2 regions of the Plantactinospora sp. BC1 genome follow, and region 1 is predicted to be linked to the other one. Evidence: riboswitches for the same ligand, from Rfam matches in the RefSeq annotation. Region 1 holds a riboswitch; the other holds the start of a gene.
The links. Region 1 has a riboswitch for thiamine pyrophosphate ahead of thiE (thiamine phosphate synthase). Riboswitches for the same ligand answer to the same signal wherever they lie in the genome.

Region 1 (7,784 bases):
GCTGGATGAGCCGGATCCGCTGGATGAACCGGACCCGCTGGACGGGCCGGACCCGACGCCCGCCGCCGTACCGGAGGTGCCGAAGTGGTCCAGCGGCCCGTGACCGCGCCCCAACGACCAGTTCCGGGCACCGAGCAGCGCGCGGGTGACGTACTCCTTGGCGAAGGCCACCGCCTCCGGCACCTGGTCGCCGAGGGTCAGTCGGGCGGCGATCGCGGCCGAGAACGAGCAGCCGGTGCCGTGGGTGTTCCGGGTCGGCACCCACGGCCCGCGCAACAGCCGCACCTCGGCGCCGGTCCAGAGCGCGTCGACGGCGCCGCCGAACGCCTCGCCGCCGCCGGTCGCGAGCCCCGAGTCGTCGCTGTCGCCGCCGGTCACCACGACGTATCGGGGGCCGCCCGCGGCGAGCTGCCGGGCCGCCTGCGCCATCTCGTCGGGACCGGAGACGGTACGGCCGAGGATCGCCGCCGCCTCCGCCCGGTTCGGCGTCGCCACCAGGGCGTACGGCAGCAGCCGCTCGATCGCCCCGACCACGCCGAGCCGGGCTCCGCTGGTCGAGACGAGCACCGGGTCGACCACCAGGTTCGGCAGCAGGCCGGCCCGGGCGGCTCCGGCCACCGCGGCCGCGATCTCGGCGTCGCCGAGCATCCCGGTCTTCACCGCCAGCGGCGGCAGGTCCTCGGTCAACGCGTCGAGTTGGGCGCTCACCATCTCGGCGGAGACCGGGAAGACCGCCCGTACCTCGTGGGTGTTCTGCGCGGTGACCGCGGTGAGCACCGACGTGCCGTAGACCCCGAGCGCGGCGAAGACCTTCAGGTCGGCCTGGATTCCCGCGCCCGCCCCGGAGTCGGAGCCGGCCACGGTCAGCACCACCGGCGGGGTCACCGCGAACGCTCCGCTGCCGGAGCGGCCGGTACCGGCACACCGGCCCGGGCCTGGACGGCCGCGCAGAGGTCGCGGACCAGCCGGGCCGGGTCGGCCGAGCGCATCACCGCACCCATCACCGCCGCACCGGCCGCACCCGCCGCCAGGCAGGCGTCGACCTGTTCGGGTGTGCCGATGCCGCCGAGCGCGACCACCGGTACCGGGCTGCGGGTGACCAGCCCGGCCAGGCCGGCGGGGCCGAGCGGCGGGCCGTATCCGGGCTTGGACGGGCTCGGATAGACCGGCGAGAGCGTCACGTAGTCCTCCGTGCAGAGTCGCCCCAGCTCGGCGAGGTCGTGGCAGGAGCGGCCGACCAGCGGCAGCGCCGGTGCCGGATAGGGGCCGGCGGCCGGCAGGTGCACCGCGTCGCCGTCGAGCGGGTCCGGCCCGGCGACCAGCAGGGTGCCGCGCACCGGGGCGAGGATCGCGCGCAGCCGCCGGGCCAGGTCGAGCCGCTCGGGTCGGGGCAGGTCCCGCTCCCGCAGCAGTACCCATCGGACCCCGCCGTCGACCGCGGCCCGGACCACCTCGTCGAGCGGCCGGTTCGCCTGCCACCGGTCGGTGACCAGCACGATTCCCCGGGGCCCGGTCACAGCTCGGGCCGCCCCTCGTCCGGGGTGGAGGCCAGCGCGTGGAAGCGTCGGGGGATCCGTCCCGCCCCGGCGGCCAGCCGGCCCGCCTCGATGGCGAACCGCATGGCGGTGGCCATCCGTACCGGGTCGGCCGCCCGGGTGACGGCGCTGGCCAGCATCACCGCGTCGCAGCCGAGTTCCATCGCCAGCGCCGCGTCCGAGGCGGTGCCGACGCCCGCGTCCAGGATCACCGGTACGTCCACGTTCTGCCGCAGCAGCCGCAGGTTGTGCGGGTTGTTGATGCCCAGCCCGGAACCGATCGGCGCGCCCGCCGGCATCACCGCAGCACAGCCGAGATCCTGCATCCGGCGGGCCAGCACCGGGTCGTCGGTGACGTACGGCAGCACCGTGAACCCGTCGGCGACCAGCCGCTCGGCGGCGCTGACCAGCTCGACCGCGTCCGGCAGCAGGGTCCGCTCGTCGCCGATCACCTCCAGCTTGATCCACGACGTCTCGAACGCCTCCCGGGCGAGCTGCGCCACGGTGATCGCCTCGGCGGCGGTACGGCAGCCGGCGGTGTTCGGCAGCAGCCGTACGCCGCACCGGCCGAGTACCTCCAGCACTCCGCCGCCCATGGTGGCGTTGCTGTCGATCCGGCGCAGCGAGACGGTGACCAGTTCACTGCCGCTGGCCCGGATCGTCTGCTCAAGCACGTACGGGCTGGTCGCCCCGCCGGTGCCGAGGATCAGCCGGGAGTCGAACTTCTCACCGGCGAGCACGAATCCGGGTTCGGGGTCGGGTGCTCCGATCGACATCGCGCGTCACCCGCCCTGCGCCGCGGTCAGCACCTCGACCCGGTCGCCGTCCCGGAGTTGCCGGGCCGGCCAGCCGCCGCGCGGCACCACCTCGCCGTTGACCGCGACCGCCACGCCCCGGTGTGCGCTGGTGATCCGCTGCACCAGCTCCGCCACGGTCAACTCGCCGGGCAGCCGCTCTTCGACTCCGTTCACGGTCAGCTCCACCGTGTCCTCCCCACCCTGGTCGTTCCGTCGTCCGGCCCCGGCCTCCCGCCGGGCACCGGCCCGTCACCTGCCTCCGCTCCCGCCTCGGCTTCCGCCTCCGCACCCGCTCCCGCTGGCGCCGCCCGCCCGACCCGAGTCGGCCCGGGCGGGACCGGGTCGGCGAACCGGGCCGGCGAGAGCGGTCCGAGCGCCGGATCCGGTACGCCGGTGGCCAGCAGGTCGGCGATCAGGTCGGCGGTGAGCGGGGTGAGCACGATGCCGTGCCGGAAGTGTCCGGCCGCGACCACCACGTCGGGCCGGTCCGGCAGCGGGCCGAGCAGCGGTGCGTTGTCCGGCGTACCGGGGCGCAGCCCGGAGCGCGCCTCGACCAGCTCGTACTCGCCGAGTTCCGGGAGCACGTCGGTGGCGGCGCGGAGCAGGTCGAGTACCGCTCCGGCGGTGACGCCGAGGTCGGCGCGCTCCTCCACGGTGGCCCCGACCACCACCTCGCCGTCGGTCCGGGGTACCAGGTAGACGTGCCGGCCGTCGGCGTGGCCCCGGATCACGTGCCGGAAGCCGGGCGCCGCGCCGCCGGGCGCGCGCAGCCGCAGGATCTGCCCCTTCACCGGCCGGACCGGCAGGCCGGTCAGCGCCGCCGTGCCGCAGCCGGCCGCGACGACCGTCGCCGCCGCGTCCAGTTCGGCGAGGTCCCGGACCGGTCGGGACAGCACCGTCACCCCGGCGCGTTCGACGGCGGCCCGCAGCGCGGTGACCAGCCGGCGCGGGTCGACCTGGTGGTCGCTGGCGGCGAGCGCGCCGCCGCGCAGCCGGGTGGCCAGCAGCGGTTCGCGGTCCCGCAGCTCCGCCGGCCGCAGCGGGGTCACCGGCAGCCCCAGGTCCCGCTGGTACGTCCAGAGCCGCTCCGCCTCGGCCAGGTCGTCGGAGGTGAGCGCGACGGTCAGCGTCCCCTCGGTCCGATAGCCCAGGTCCAGCCCGGTCGCTTCGGCGAGTTCGGCGGCGAAGGCCGGCCAGCGGGCAGCGGACTCGACCAGCAGTCCGGTCAGCGTCCGCTCGCCGAAGTAGCTCTCGGCGACCGGGGCGAGCATTCCGGCCGCGACGTCGGAGGCGCCGGAGCCGGGCGCGGGGTCGTGGAGGCTGACCCGCAGGCCCCGGGCGGCGCAGCGCCAGGCGACGGCGAGCCCGATCGGGCCGCCGCCGACCACCGCGACGTCCGCCGCCCGGTCCCCGCCTAGCATTCCCCCGCCCCCGCACCCGCGCCGGAGTGCGGGGAACCGCGCCGGGGGTCCCACCCCGGCGATGTTCCCCGTCCCGGATCGGGTGGGGGCGGATCGGTGCGCAGGGCGGTGAGGAGATCGGCGGTGGCCCGGGCCGGGTCGGCGGCGCCGGAGACGGCGCCGACCACGGCGACGCCGTACGCCCCGGCGGCGAGCAGTGCCGGCACCCGGTCGGCGGTGATCCCGCCGATCGCGATCACCGGTACCGGCACGGTCGAGGCGACCCGGCGGATTCCGTCCGGGCCGATCGGGGCGGGGAGTCCGTCCTTGGTGGAGGTGGCGTGGCAGGGGCCGACGCCGAGATAGCTGGCGCCGGCCGCGACCGCCGCCGCACCGGTCTCCGGGTCGCGGGCGGTCGCGCCGAGCACGGCGTCCGGGCCGAGCACCCGGCGGGCGGCGTCGACCGGCAGGTCGCGGGCACCGACGTGCCCACCGGCCGCGCCGATCGCGAGGGCGAGGTGCAGCCGGTCGTTGACCAGGCAGGACGCCCCGACGGCGGCACACCGGCGGGTCACCTCGGCGGCCAGCTCGTACGCCGTCCGGTCGTCGGTGTCGTCGGCCACCCGGACCTGTACGACGAGTTCGGGGCCGGCGACCGAGAGGGCGGCGTCGACCACCGCGAGCGGATCCCGCTGCCCGGGTCGGGTGTCGGTGATGAGGTGAAGTCGTCCGATGGATAGCACGGCAACGCTCCTCCCTGCGCCGGCATTACCCGGATCAGGTTCGACGGTCGGGGGCTCGACAGCCCCCCTCTCAGCCCGGTCCACCGGGCTCCCGTGGGTTACTTGTCGGCGAGCGTACGTGGCCGGTCACGGATCCGTAAAGGGCCGTGACCTATCGCATAGTGTCAGCGCTCGACCACGTACCGGGGTGCGAGGTGCCGTGACCGGCGCCCCGACGGATATGTCTGTCCTATCCGGATGATTCCACCTCGTTACGTAACCGTTACCTGAATTAACCTCACCGCCTTATTCCGGCCGCCCGGCAGGCGGCCCTAATTTGTTCAACCACAAGGCAGAATTCGATGGCCGGAGCTTCGGCGAGTTCCGGTCGTACCTCCACACCCCGTGGCGGTCTTCGGCGTACCGACCCGGGATCCCCCTGTCCTCACCGGACCAAGGAGATCCTCCGTGTCCAGCCCCGGCCGCTCCGGCGGCACCTCGCACCCTCCGCACCCCCATCGCAGATTCCGGCGCCGCCTGGTCGGCGCGACCGCGGCACTCCTGCTCGGCACGACCGCACTGGCCGGTACCCCCGCCTCGGCCGCCCCGGCGGTCCTGCCCCAGGCCCAGGCACCCGTCAAGAAGGCGCCGGCACTCGAACCGGCCGCCGAGGCGGAATCCTTCCGGGTGCTGGTCTTCTCCAAGACGGCCGGCTTCCGGCACGACTCCATCCCGGCCGGCATCGCCGCGATCCAGCAGCTCGGCACGGAGCACGGGTTCACCGTCGACGCCACCGAGGACGCGACGGCCTTCACCGACGCCAACCTCGGCAGGTACCAGGCGGTGATGTGGCTCTCCACCACCGGCGACGTACTGAACGCCGAGCAGCAGGCCGCCTTCGAGCGCTACATCAAGGCCGGCGGCGGATACGCGGGCGTACACGCCGCCTCGGACACCGAGTACGACTGGCCCTGGTACGGCGAGCTGGTCGGGGCGTACTTCGCCTCGCACCCGGCCAACCAGCAGGCCACAATCAAGGTCGAGGACCACGCGCACGAGTCCACGAAGGACCTCCCGGCGAAGTGGTCCCGGTACGACGAGTGGTACAACTTCCGCGACAACCCGCGCGGCGACGTACACGTGCTCGCCTCGCTGGACGAGACCAGCTACGCCCCCGGCGCCGGGGCGATGGGCCACGACCACCCGTTCGCCTGGTGCCAGGAGTACGACGGCGGCCGGGCCTGGTACACGGCCGGCGGCCACACCCAGCAGTCGTACGCCGAGCCGGAGTTCCTCGACCACCTGCTCGGCGGGATCCGGACCGCGGCCGGTGCGGTGGAGGCCGACTGCTCCGCCTCGCTGACCAGCAGCTTCGAGAAGATCACCCTGGACAGCAACACCAACAACCCGATGGAGCTGGACGTCGCCGCCGACGGGCGGGTCTTCTACATCGAACGCGACGGCCGGGTCCAGATCATCAAGCCGGAGACCGGCACCACGGTCACCGCCGCCGACCTCGACGTCTTCACCGGCAACGAGGACGGGCTGATCGGGATCCGGCTCGACCCGGACTTCGCCACCAACAGCTGGGTGTACCTCTACTACGCCCCGAACGGCGGGGCGGCCCGCAACTACCTGTCCCGGTTCACAGTGGTCGGTGACACCCTCGACCTGGCGAGCGAGAAGATCGTGCTCCAGGTGCCGACGCAGCGGAACACCTGCTGCCACGCGGGCGGCAGCATGGTCTTCGACAGCGCCGGCAACCTCTATCTGGCCACCGGCGACAACACCAACCCGTTCGAGTCGAATTCCTTCACCCCGATCGACGAGCGGCCGGGCCGGCAGGACTTCGACGCGCAGCGCAGCTCCGGCAACACCAACGACCTGCGCGGCAAGGTGCTCCGGATTCACCCGGAGGACGACGGGACGTACACCGTCCCGCAGGGGAACCTCTTCGCCCCGGGCACCGAGAAGACCCGGCCGGAGATCTACGCGATGGGCTTCCGGAACCCGTTCCGGATCGGCATCGACCCGAAGTCGGACACCCTCTATGTGGCGGACTACGGTCCGGACGCCGGGGCGGCGAACCCGAACCGTGGTCCGGAGGGGACGGTGGAGTGGAACGCCGTCGCCCAGCCCGGCAACTACGGCTGGCCGTACTGCCACGGCGCGAACTACGCCTACAACGACTACCAGTTCCCGTCCGGGCCGAGCGGGGCGAAGTTCGACTGCGCCGCGCCGGTGAACAACTCGCCGAACAACACCGGGCTGACCAACCTGCCCCCGGCGATCCCGGCCACCGTGGACTACGACTACGGCGGCAACCCGCTCTTCCCGGAGATCGGTGGCGGCGGTGCCCCGATGGGCGGCCCGGTCTACCGGTACGACCCGGCGAACCCGTCCGAGCGCAAGTGGCCGGCGTACTACGACGGCAAGGCGATGTTCGGCGAGTGGAACCAGAACAAGATGTACGCCTTCCAGGTCACCGACGACGGCAAGTCCCTTGTGGACATCAATCAGCTGCTCACCGGGATGACCTTCGTCCGGCCGATGGACTTCGAGTTCGGCCCGGACGGTGCGCTGTACCTGATCGAGTGGGGCAGCGGCTTCGGCGGCAACAACGACAACTCCGGGGTCTACCGGATCGAGTACATCGCCGGTGACCGGGCGCCGATCGCGGTCGCCACCGCGAACCCGACCTCCGGCCCGGCCCCGCTGACCGTGGCCTTCTCCAGCGAGGGCTCCCGGGACCCGGACGGCGGCCCGATCAGCTACGCCTGGACCTTCGGCGACGGCGGCACCTCGACCGAGCCGAACCCGACGCACACGTACCCGGCGGCCGGCAACTACACCGCCCAGCTCACCGTCACGGGCGACACCGGCCGGACGGCGGTGGCGAACGTACCGGTGACGGTCGGCAACACCGCCCCGACGGTGACCATCGAGTTCCCGCCGGACGGCGGGTTCTTCGACTGGGGCGACCAGGTGAAGTACACGGTCAGGGTGACCGACCCGGAGGACGGGACGATCGACTGCGACCGGGTGACCCTCCAGTACTACCTGGGTCACGACGAGCACGCCCACCCGCTCGACGACCAGACCGGCTGCACCGGCACCGTGCAGACCTCGCTCGCCTCCGGGCACGGCGCCGACGCCAACGTCTTCGCGGTCTTCGAGGCCAGCTACACCGACGGCGGCGGGGCCGGCGGGTCCAACGCGCTGACCGGCCGGGCGATCGAGCAGTTGCAGCCGAAGCGGAAGCAGGCGGAATACTTCGCGGCGACCGGCCGGGCGCCGGACGGCGTCGGCGGCGGTGACCCGGGCGTGCAG
Region 2 (7,784 bases), 260 kb from region 1:
GTGATCGGCACGGTGGCGTACATGGCGCCGGAACGGTTCGAGCCGGCGACCAAGGGGGTACTCACGCCGGCCGCCGACGTCTTCGCCTGGGGCGCCGTGGTGGCGTACGCCGGCACCGGGCGTACCCCGTTCGCCGCGGAGACACCGGCCGCGACGGCGGTACGGATCATGACCGAGGAGCCCGATCTCGACGGGTTGACCGGACCCCTGCGCGAACTGGTCGAACTGGCGCTGGCCAAGGAGCCGCACCGCCGGCCGAACACCCGTGACCTGCTGGACCGGCTGCTGGCCGGCGGGCCGGGCCGAACCGGTCAGGTCGCCGAGACGCTGGTCCGGCAACCGGACCTGCTGGCCGCGGCCGAGCAGGCGCAGGCCGTCACCGACCAGCGCCCGCTCGCCGAGACCGCGCTGGTCGGACGTTCGGCGGCCGGGCCCGGCACGGCGGGCCCGCCCGGCGCCCCGGAGCGGTTCGCCGGCAACCCGTACGGGCTGGTCGTGCGGGACGCCCCACCGCCCGGCACCTCCGGCGCGACCGTCCCGGGAGCCGTCGATCCGGCAGCCGCCGGGCGGCCCGGTGTGTTCCAGCCCGCGCCGCCGCCCGGTCAGCCGGTCGCCCCCGCCGCACCGGACCGTCGAGGAGGCGGCCGGTGGGGGACGCTCGCCAGCGCGCTCTTCGCGCTCGTCGGACTGCTGGGCGCGGCGGTCACCGTCGGCTACGCCAGCGGGGTGCTGCCGCCCGGCGCGGAGCGGCCGGGAGTCGGCCAGACCCCACCGGGTCCGCTGGCCAACGCCGGACCCGGCGCCACGATCGGTGGCCCGACCGGGCCGGCGAGTCCCACCCCGTCCGCCGGGGCACCGCCGCCCGGCCGGGTGGTGGTCGCCGATCCGCTGACCAGGTCCGGCCTCTGGACACCGAGGACGGACCAGCGGCACCGGGTCGGCTGCGAGTTCGACGGCGGACTGGTGGTCTCCAAGCAGAGCGACGGCCCGTACCGGTGCCCGGGGCCGCAGCGGGTCTGGGCCGACGTACGGGCCGAGGTCGACGTCGTCCTGGTCGAGCCGGTCAGCTGCGCCGGGATCTGGTTCCGGTTCACCGACGCGCAGGGCGGGTACGTGCTGCGGATCTGCGCCGACGGGTACCACCTGATGCGGCACGGGCCCGATGCCGCGCTCGAGGCCGGCGACTTCCCCTTCCCCGCGGATCGGCGGCCGAACGGCCGGATCCGGGTCGGCGTGGTCGCCGACGGCGAGGAACTCCGCTTCTATCAGGACGGTCGGCAGATCGGCGCCGCCCGGGACGACGCGCCGGTGGCCGGCCGGGTGGTGCTGGGCATCTTCTCCGACCCGACCTCCGACCCGGACCGGGAGCCGTCCTACCGGGTCTCGTTCGGCGACATCGAGATCGCCACCCTGGACTGACCGGGCCCGCGCCGCTCGGCGGAGACTGGTCGGCGCCGCGCCGCCCGGCCGGGCGCGTCTGCCGGCGAGGGTCGGTCGCTCAGCCGACCAGCGGGCGGAAGGCGCCGAGCGCGACGCTGACCGCGAGCGCTCCGCCGGCCAGCATCGCGGCCCCGGCGACCAGGGCGGCGTCGGCGACGGTGAACCGCTGCCGGCGTGCCGACGTACGCGGCGAGCCCGAGTCGAAGCCCCGGGCGTCCATCGCGGTGGCCAGCCGGGTACCCCGGCGGATCGCCCCGACCAGCAGGGCGAACGCCGTCGAGCCGAACAGCCGCAGCCGGGCCAGCGGATTCCGTCCGGCGTCGACGCCCCGGGCCCGCCGGGCCAGGCTCAACATCCGCCACTCCAGGGCGAGCAGCGGTACCAGCCGGAACGCGGCCAGCGCCCCGATCGCGAACCGGGGCGGCGCCTTGACGTTCTGGATCAGCGCGTCCGTCAGGTCGGTGGGATCGGTGGTGGCGAAGACGAGTACGCCGGGCAGCGCCACCGCGATCACCCGCAGCGCCATGCCGAGCGCGGTGCCGAGTACCCCGGTGGTGACCTCCACCGGCCCGGCCTGCCACAGCAGGCTGCCGGTCCGCTCGGCGGCGAAGAGCACCAGGGTGCAGAGGATGCCGAGGGCGCTGAGCAGCAGCGGCCAGGCCCGGCGGGCCAGTGCGGCGTACCGGACGCCGAAGAGCGGCACCACGGCGAGCTCGAAGGCGATCGCCACCGCCGGAGCCACCGGGTCCACCGTGACGATCAGCGCCACCGAGAAGATCATCGCGGCGGCGACCTTGGCCACCGGGTTGCGCCGGGCCAGCGGTGCGCCGGGGGCGGCGATCGGCTGGTACGGGATCATCAGGCCCGCCCCGCCGCCCGGGCCTGCCCGGACTCCGTCGCCCCGTCGCCGCCGAGCCGGATCGTCCGGTCGGCCAGCGCGGCGACGAAGTCGGCGTCGTGGGTGACGGTGACGATGCCGTGCCCGTCGTCGCGGAGCCCGGCGAGCAGGTCGACCAGTTCGAGCCAGGTACGCCGGTCCTGGCCGAAGGTCGGCTCGTCCAGCACCAGCAGCCGGGGCGCGGTGGCCAGCGCGGTCGCCACGCTCAGCCGCCGCGCCTGCCCACCCGAGAGGGTGTACGGGTTCGCCGCCGCCAACCGGTCCAGCCGGAGCCGCACCAGCAGCTCGTCCACCACCGACCGGACCGTCGCCTCGGGCCGGCCGATCCGGCGCGGCCCGAGCGCCAGCTCCTCGAATACGGTGCCGCGGACGAACTGGTGCTCCGGATCCTGGAAGACCGAGCCGATCCGGCCGGCCAGCACCGGCGCCCGCCACCGGTGCGGTGCGGTGCCGGCGTGCCGCCCGGCCAGCTCCGGGGAGGCCGACAGCCGGCCGCTGCCGGGCCGGAGCAGCCCGCCGAGCAGCAGCGCCAGGGTTGACTTGCCGGCACCGTTGCGGCCGAGCACCGCGAGCGCCTCGCCGGCGCGTACCCGCAGGTCGGTGCTTGCCAGCCGGGGTGGCAGGCCGAGCCGGTCGGCGGTGAGCAGCGCCTCGCCGGGTCCGGTCGCGGCCCGGCGCGGTGCCGGCGGCGGCCCCGGCACCCAGACCCCGGCGGCGGCCAGTGCCGCGCCGTGCGCCGCGAAGACCCGCTCCGGCGGCCCGTCGGCGCGTACCCCGCCGCCCGGTTCGAGCACCACCACCCGGTCGACCAGTGGCAGCGCCTCCGACACCCGGTGCTCGACCAGGATCAGCGTGGTGTCGTCGTCGACCGCCGCCCGGACCGCGTCGCGGACCAGCTCCGCGCCGGCCGGGTCCAGGTTGGCGGTCGGCTCGTCGAGCAGCAGCAGTCCGGGCCGCAGCGCCAGCACCCCGGCCAGGGCGAGCCGCTGCTGCTCGCCGCCGGAGAGCGCGGCGGTGGACCGGTCCAGGCCGTACGGGAAGCCGACCCGGTGCAGCGCCTCGGTGACCCGGGGCCAGATCTCCGTCGCCGGTACGCCCCGGTTCTCCAGGCCGAACGCCACGTCGTCGCCGGCCCGGTCCATCACGAGCTGGGTCTGCGGGTCCTGGAAGACGATCCCGACCCGCTCCCTCGCCTTCCGCGGATCGAGCCCGTCGATCTCGACGGTGCCCTCCTGCTCGCCGGAGTCCTCGGCGAGCAGCCCGGCCAGTGCCGCCAGCAGGGTGCTCTTGCCGGCACCGGAGGCGCCGAGCAGGAGTACCCGCTCGCCGTGTCCGATCCGCAGGTCGACGTCGCGGACCGCCCAGGCCCGCCGGCCCGCGTGCCGCCAGCCGAAGCCGCGCAGCCGCACCTCACTCATGCCGGCACTCCGCTTCGCTGCGTGCCGTCATGAGGCTCATCCGCACTGAGCTGGCTGATTCGCTCGCTCCGCTCGCTCACGACGGCACCACCGCAGTCGCGCCGCTCACACGGCGGTGCGGTCTCGACCGGCCGGGAACCGGTCCAGCACACCGGTCTGGGCCAGGGCCCGGGTGAGCGCCCAGCCGCCGGCACCGGCCAGCACCGCCGAACTGAGCACGGTGAAGAGGAAGACCGGCAGCCGGAACGAGTCGAAGTCGTACTCGGAGTAGTAGCGGATCTGGTCGAAGATCGCCGCGGCGAGCCCGGCCAGCAGGCCGGAGGCGACCGCCACCGGCAACCGGAACGAGCGGTACCCGACGGCGAGGAACGCCAGCTCGGCGCCGACACCCTGAGCGAGCCCCTGGAGGATCGCGACGGTGCCCCACTGGCTGCCGAGCAGCACCGAGACGAAGGCGGCGAGGAACTCGCAGTAGAGCGCCGCACCCGGCTTGCGGATCACCAGGCCGCCGAGCACGCCGGGTACCAGCCAGATGCCGTAGATGACCGCCTGGGCCGGCGGGAAGAAGGTGAAGGCACCCTCGGTGGCACCCCAGACCAGGTTCCAGGCCCAGAAGATGACCCCGAACGCGACCGCGATGACCGAGGCGACGACGATGTCGACGGTGCGCCATCTGGTGGTGGTGGACGAACTCATGGGCATGCCTCCCAGTCGCGTGGCGAACCAGGCAAGACGCACGCCGCAACCCGGGACGGCCCGGACTGCGGCGCGGCTGGAGACTCGACCGAACTCCCTGCGCTGGCATTACCCAGATCAGGTTCGAGGGTCTGCGGGTGTGTCACCCGCACTCTCAGCGCTGTGCGCTCCCCTGTCGGATGTGCTGTTGTTCCGCAGACCGTACACCGGATGCCGCGGTGCCGACAGCGGTGGAACCGGCGGATGTGGCGGCGCCCACCAGGCGGCGGGATAGGGTGGATGGCCCAGATCAACATCTCGAAGGGACGCGTGCGGCGTGACACTCAGCCCCGAGGGCTATCTCGACGTGGTCACCGAGACGATCGGGCGGGTGGCGGTCGCCGCCCGGGACGGCGTACGCCGGGCGGCCGACCTGGTCACCGACGCGCTGCGGGCCGGCGGGGTGGTGCAGGCGTTCGGTACCGGCCACTCGGAGGCGCTGGCCATGGAGATCGCCGGACGGGCCGGCGGGCTGGTCCCGACGAACCGGATCGCGCTGCGTGACCTGGTACTGCGCGGCGGCGAGCCGGTCGAGATCCTCGGCCCGACCCTGGAGCGGGACCCGACCGTGGCTCGCCGGCTCTACGAGCTGACCCCGATCGACCCCCGGGACGTCTTCGTGATCGCCTCGAACTCCGGGGTGAACGGCACCATCGTCGAGTTCGCGTCGCTGGTGAAGGAGCGCGGTCACGGGCTGATCGCGATCACCTCGGAGCAGCACTCGGCCCGGGTCGCCTCCCGGCACCCGTCCGGCCGGAAGCTGAGCGACCTCGCCGACGTGGTACTCGACAACGGCGCTCCGTACGGCGACGCGACGCTGCCGCTGCCCGGTGGCGGCGCGGTCGGCGCGGTCTCCTCGATCACTGCCGCGCTCCTCGCCCAGCAGGTCGTGGTGGAGGTGGTCCGCCGGCTGGTGGAGGCGGGGGAGACGGCCCCGGTCTACCTTTCGGCGAACATCCCGGACAGTGACGACCACAACAACAGCCTGGAGGCGCGGTACGCCGGCCGGATCCGCCGGGGCGGCTGACCCGGCACGCTCCGACCTCCCAGGCCGCCCGGTTTGGTCCCGGTACCGCCTCCCCGTCCGCTGACGAGCCTTCCTCGCGTTTCACGTACGGTCGGTCAGGGCACACTGCTGCGAACTTGACCGAGGGGGAGGAGGCCCAGGTGGCCGTGGAGACGGAGAAGCAGCGTTGGCAGCGAAACTTCGCCGACCTGTTGCAGGAGCTGCGAGTGGCGCAGACCGGGGTGCAGATCCTGTTCGCCTTCCTGCTCACCCTGCCCTTCAGCAACGGCTTCCCGCGAGCCACGGAGTTCCAGAAGGACACCTACATCGTCGCGTTGCTGGCCGCCGCCGCGGCCACCGCACTGATCATCTCGCCGGTCGCCTTCCACCGGGCGCTCTTCCGGCAGGGGCGCAAGCCGGAGCTGGTCCGGTTCGCGCACGGCATGGCGACCGGTGGGCTGGCGTTCATGCTGATCGCGATGGTCAGCTCGGTACTGCTGATCACCGACTTCGTGCTGCCCCGGCCGGTGGCGTTCGTGCTCAGCGGGGTGACCGGGATCTGGTTCCTGACCTTCTGGGCCGTGCTGCCGTTCCTGCGCCGCAACTGGGGCGAGGCCGACGAGGACGACGACGAGCAGCCGGCCACCGCCCGCCCCGACGCGGTCGACTGAACTCGCCCCGCCCAGATCGTCTTGTCGTAACTCTCTGCAATCCATACTGGACAGTAGACGTGTTCGTTCGATCGGCTTGTCTACTGTGGCTGATCGGAGGAAATACCCCAGCTCGTTGCCGCTTTATTGATCATTGTCATCTTCGCCTGGGCGGGTCGCCCCCTACGCCGAGGCCCTTGACGGAGAGTTATACGCGGAACGACAACTACGGACCGCGAGAGGCGAGGATGAGCGAGGTTCTGGGGGGACTGTCGACCGGGAGCTCGGTGGCGGTGCTGGTGGGCCTGATCGGGGGGTCGGGGCTGTTGGTGCGGGACCGCGACGGGCACCGGGTCGTGGAGCTGCGGGGTCTGCGTCGAACAGACGGGGGCGAGGCGGCATGAGGAGCGGGGACAACGCGGTGGTGCGGGCCGAGTCGGCCGCCCGGTTGGGGGACCGGGGCCAGGCCGAGTCCGAGGTGAGCTTCGAGGCGTTCTGCCAGCGGAACTTCGTGCTGGTCGAGCGCTTCCTGCTCGCCCAGTGCCCGGACCGGGGGCTGGCCGAGGACGCCGTACAGGAGGCGTTCATCACCGCCCGGGACAAGTGGGAGCAGATCCGCGACTACGAGAAGCCGCTGGCCTGGATGTACAAGACCGCCCGGTACAAGCTGCTGGTGCTGCAACGGCGGCGCCGGCAGGACGTGACGGTCAGTCTGGAGGAGGTGCCGCCGGAGCGGCTCGCCGAACCGGCCGACCCGGCGGAGGCCCGGGAACTGCTGCGCGGCTGGCTGCCGAGGCTGCCACCCCGGCAGGCCGAGGTCTTCGTACTGGCACTCGACGGCTGGTCCGACCACGAGATCGCGGCCATCCTCGGCATCGCCTACAACACCGTGCGGACCTACCGGCAGGAGGCGCGGTCCCGGTTGAAGGAACTCGCCCAGCAGGCGGGCTTCGACACGCCCTCCGGGAGGGAGCGGGGATGAACCTGGACGACATCCTGTCGTTGGCCTCCGACCGGACGCTCAGCGAACTGGAACGGGCCCGGGCCCGCCGGGCGACCCGCCGGGTGCAGCAGGAATACCAGCGGGCGCTCTCCGAGGGCCGGGACCTGACCGGCGACATCGAGGTACGCGATCCGCTGACCACCGACACCGACGAGGTGGCCCGGATCACCCGGGCGGCCCAGTTGGCCAAGCTCGGCACCGTGACCTGGGTCCGGGCCAGCGGAGAGCTGACCTGGTCCGACGAGATGGCCCTGATCCTCGGCTATCCGCCCGGCACCCTCCGGCACTCGGTCGCGACGCTGACCCGGCTGGTCCACCCCGACGACGTCGACGGGGTACGCCGGGTGGTCGAGTCGGTGTGGCGGGACCGGACCGTCCGGGAGACGACCTGCCGGGTGATCGGCCCGGACCGGGTCACCCGGTACGTGCACTGCCACCTCGAATACGTCGTCGACGGGGAGAACCGGCCGTACGGCATCATCGCCACCGGCCGGGACGTCACCGAACTCGAACTCGCCCGCCAGGAGCAGGCCCGACTGGCCCGCCGCCGCGAGACGGTGCAGGCGGAACTGGCCGGCCGGGACCCGGTCACCGGGCTCTTCCACCGGGCGAGGTTCGCCGACGAGATCGACAC

Region 2: it holds a riboswitch for thiamine pyrophosphate, as region 1 does, so the genes downstream of both, C6361_RS31550 (ECF transporter S component) here and thiE (thiamine phosphate synthase) in region 1, are expected to answer to the same signal.

Annotation. Positions count from the first base shown of each region.
Region 1 is NZ_CP028158.1:7,447,167-7,454,950, reverse strand. Features, by position in the region: gene thiD (bifunctional hydroxymethylpyrimidine kinase/phosphomethylpyrimidine kinase) at 1-885, opposite strand, end outside; gene C6361_RS32735 (thiamine phosphate synthase) at 882-1,517, opposite strand; gene C6361_RS32730 (thiazole synthase) at 1,514-2,311, opposite strand; gene thiS (sulfur carrier protein ThiS) at 2,318-2,518, opposite strand; partial or broken gene thiO (glycine oxidase ThiO) at 2,688-3,753, opposite strand; partial or broken gene thiE (thiamine phosphate synthase) at 3,855-4,475, opposite strand; TPP riboswitch at 4,470-4,580, opposite strand; gene C6361_RS32710 (ThuA domain-containing protein) at 4,923-7,784, shown strand, end outside.
Region 2 is NZ_CP028158.1:7,184,171-7,191,954, reverse strand. Features, by position in the region: gene C6361_RS31565 (serine/threonine-protein kinase) at 1-1,419, shown strand, start outside; gene C6361_RS31560 (energy-coupling factor transporter transmembrane protein EcfT) at 1,499-2,299, opposite strand; gene C6361_RS31555 (ABC transporter ATP-binding protein) at 2,299-3,756, opposite strand; gene C6361_RS31550 (ECF transporter S component) at 3,862-4,452, opposite strand; TPP riboswitch at 4,529-4,636, opposite strand; gene C6361_RS31545 (sugar isomerase domain-containing protein) at 4,769-5,518, shown strand; gene C6361_RS31540 (DUF6328 family protein) at 5,659-6,168, shown strand; gene C6361_RS31535 (RNA polymerase sigma factor) at 6,548-7,129, shown strand; gene C6361_RS31530 (EAL domain-containing protein) at 7,126-7,784, shown strand, end outside.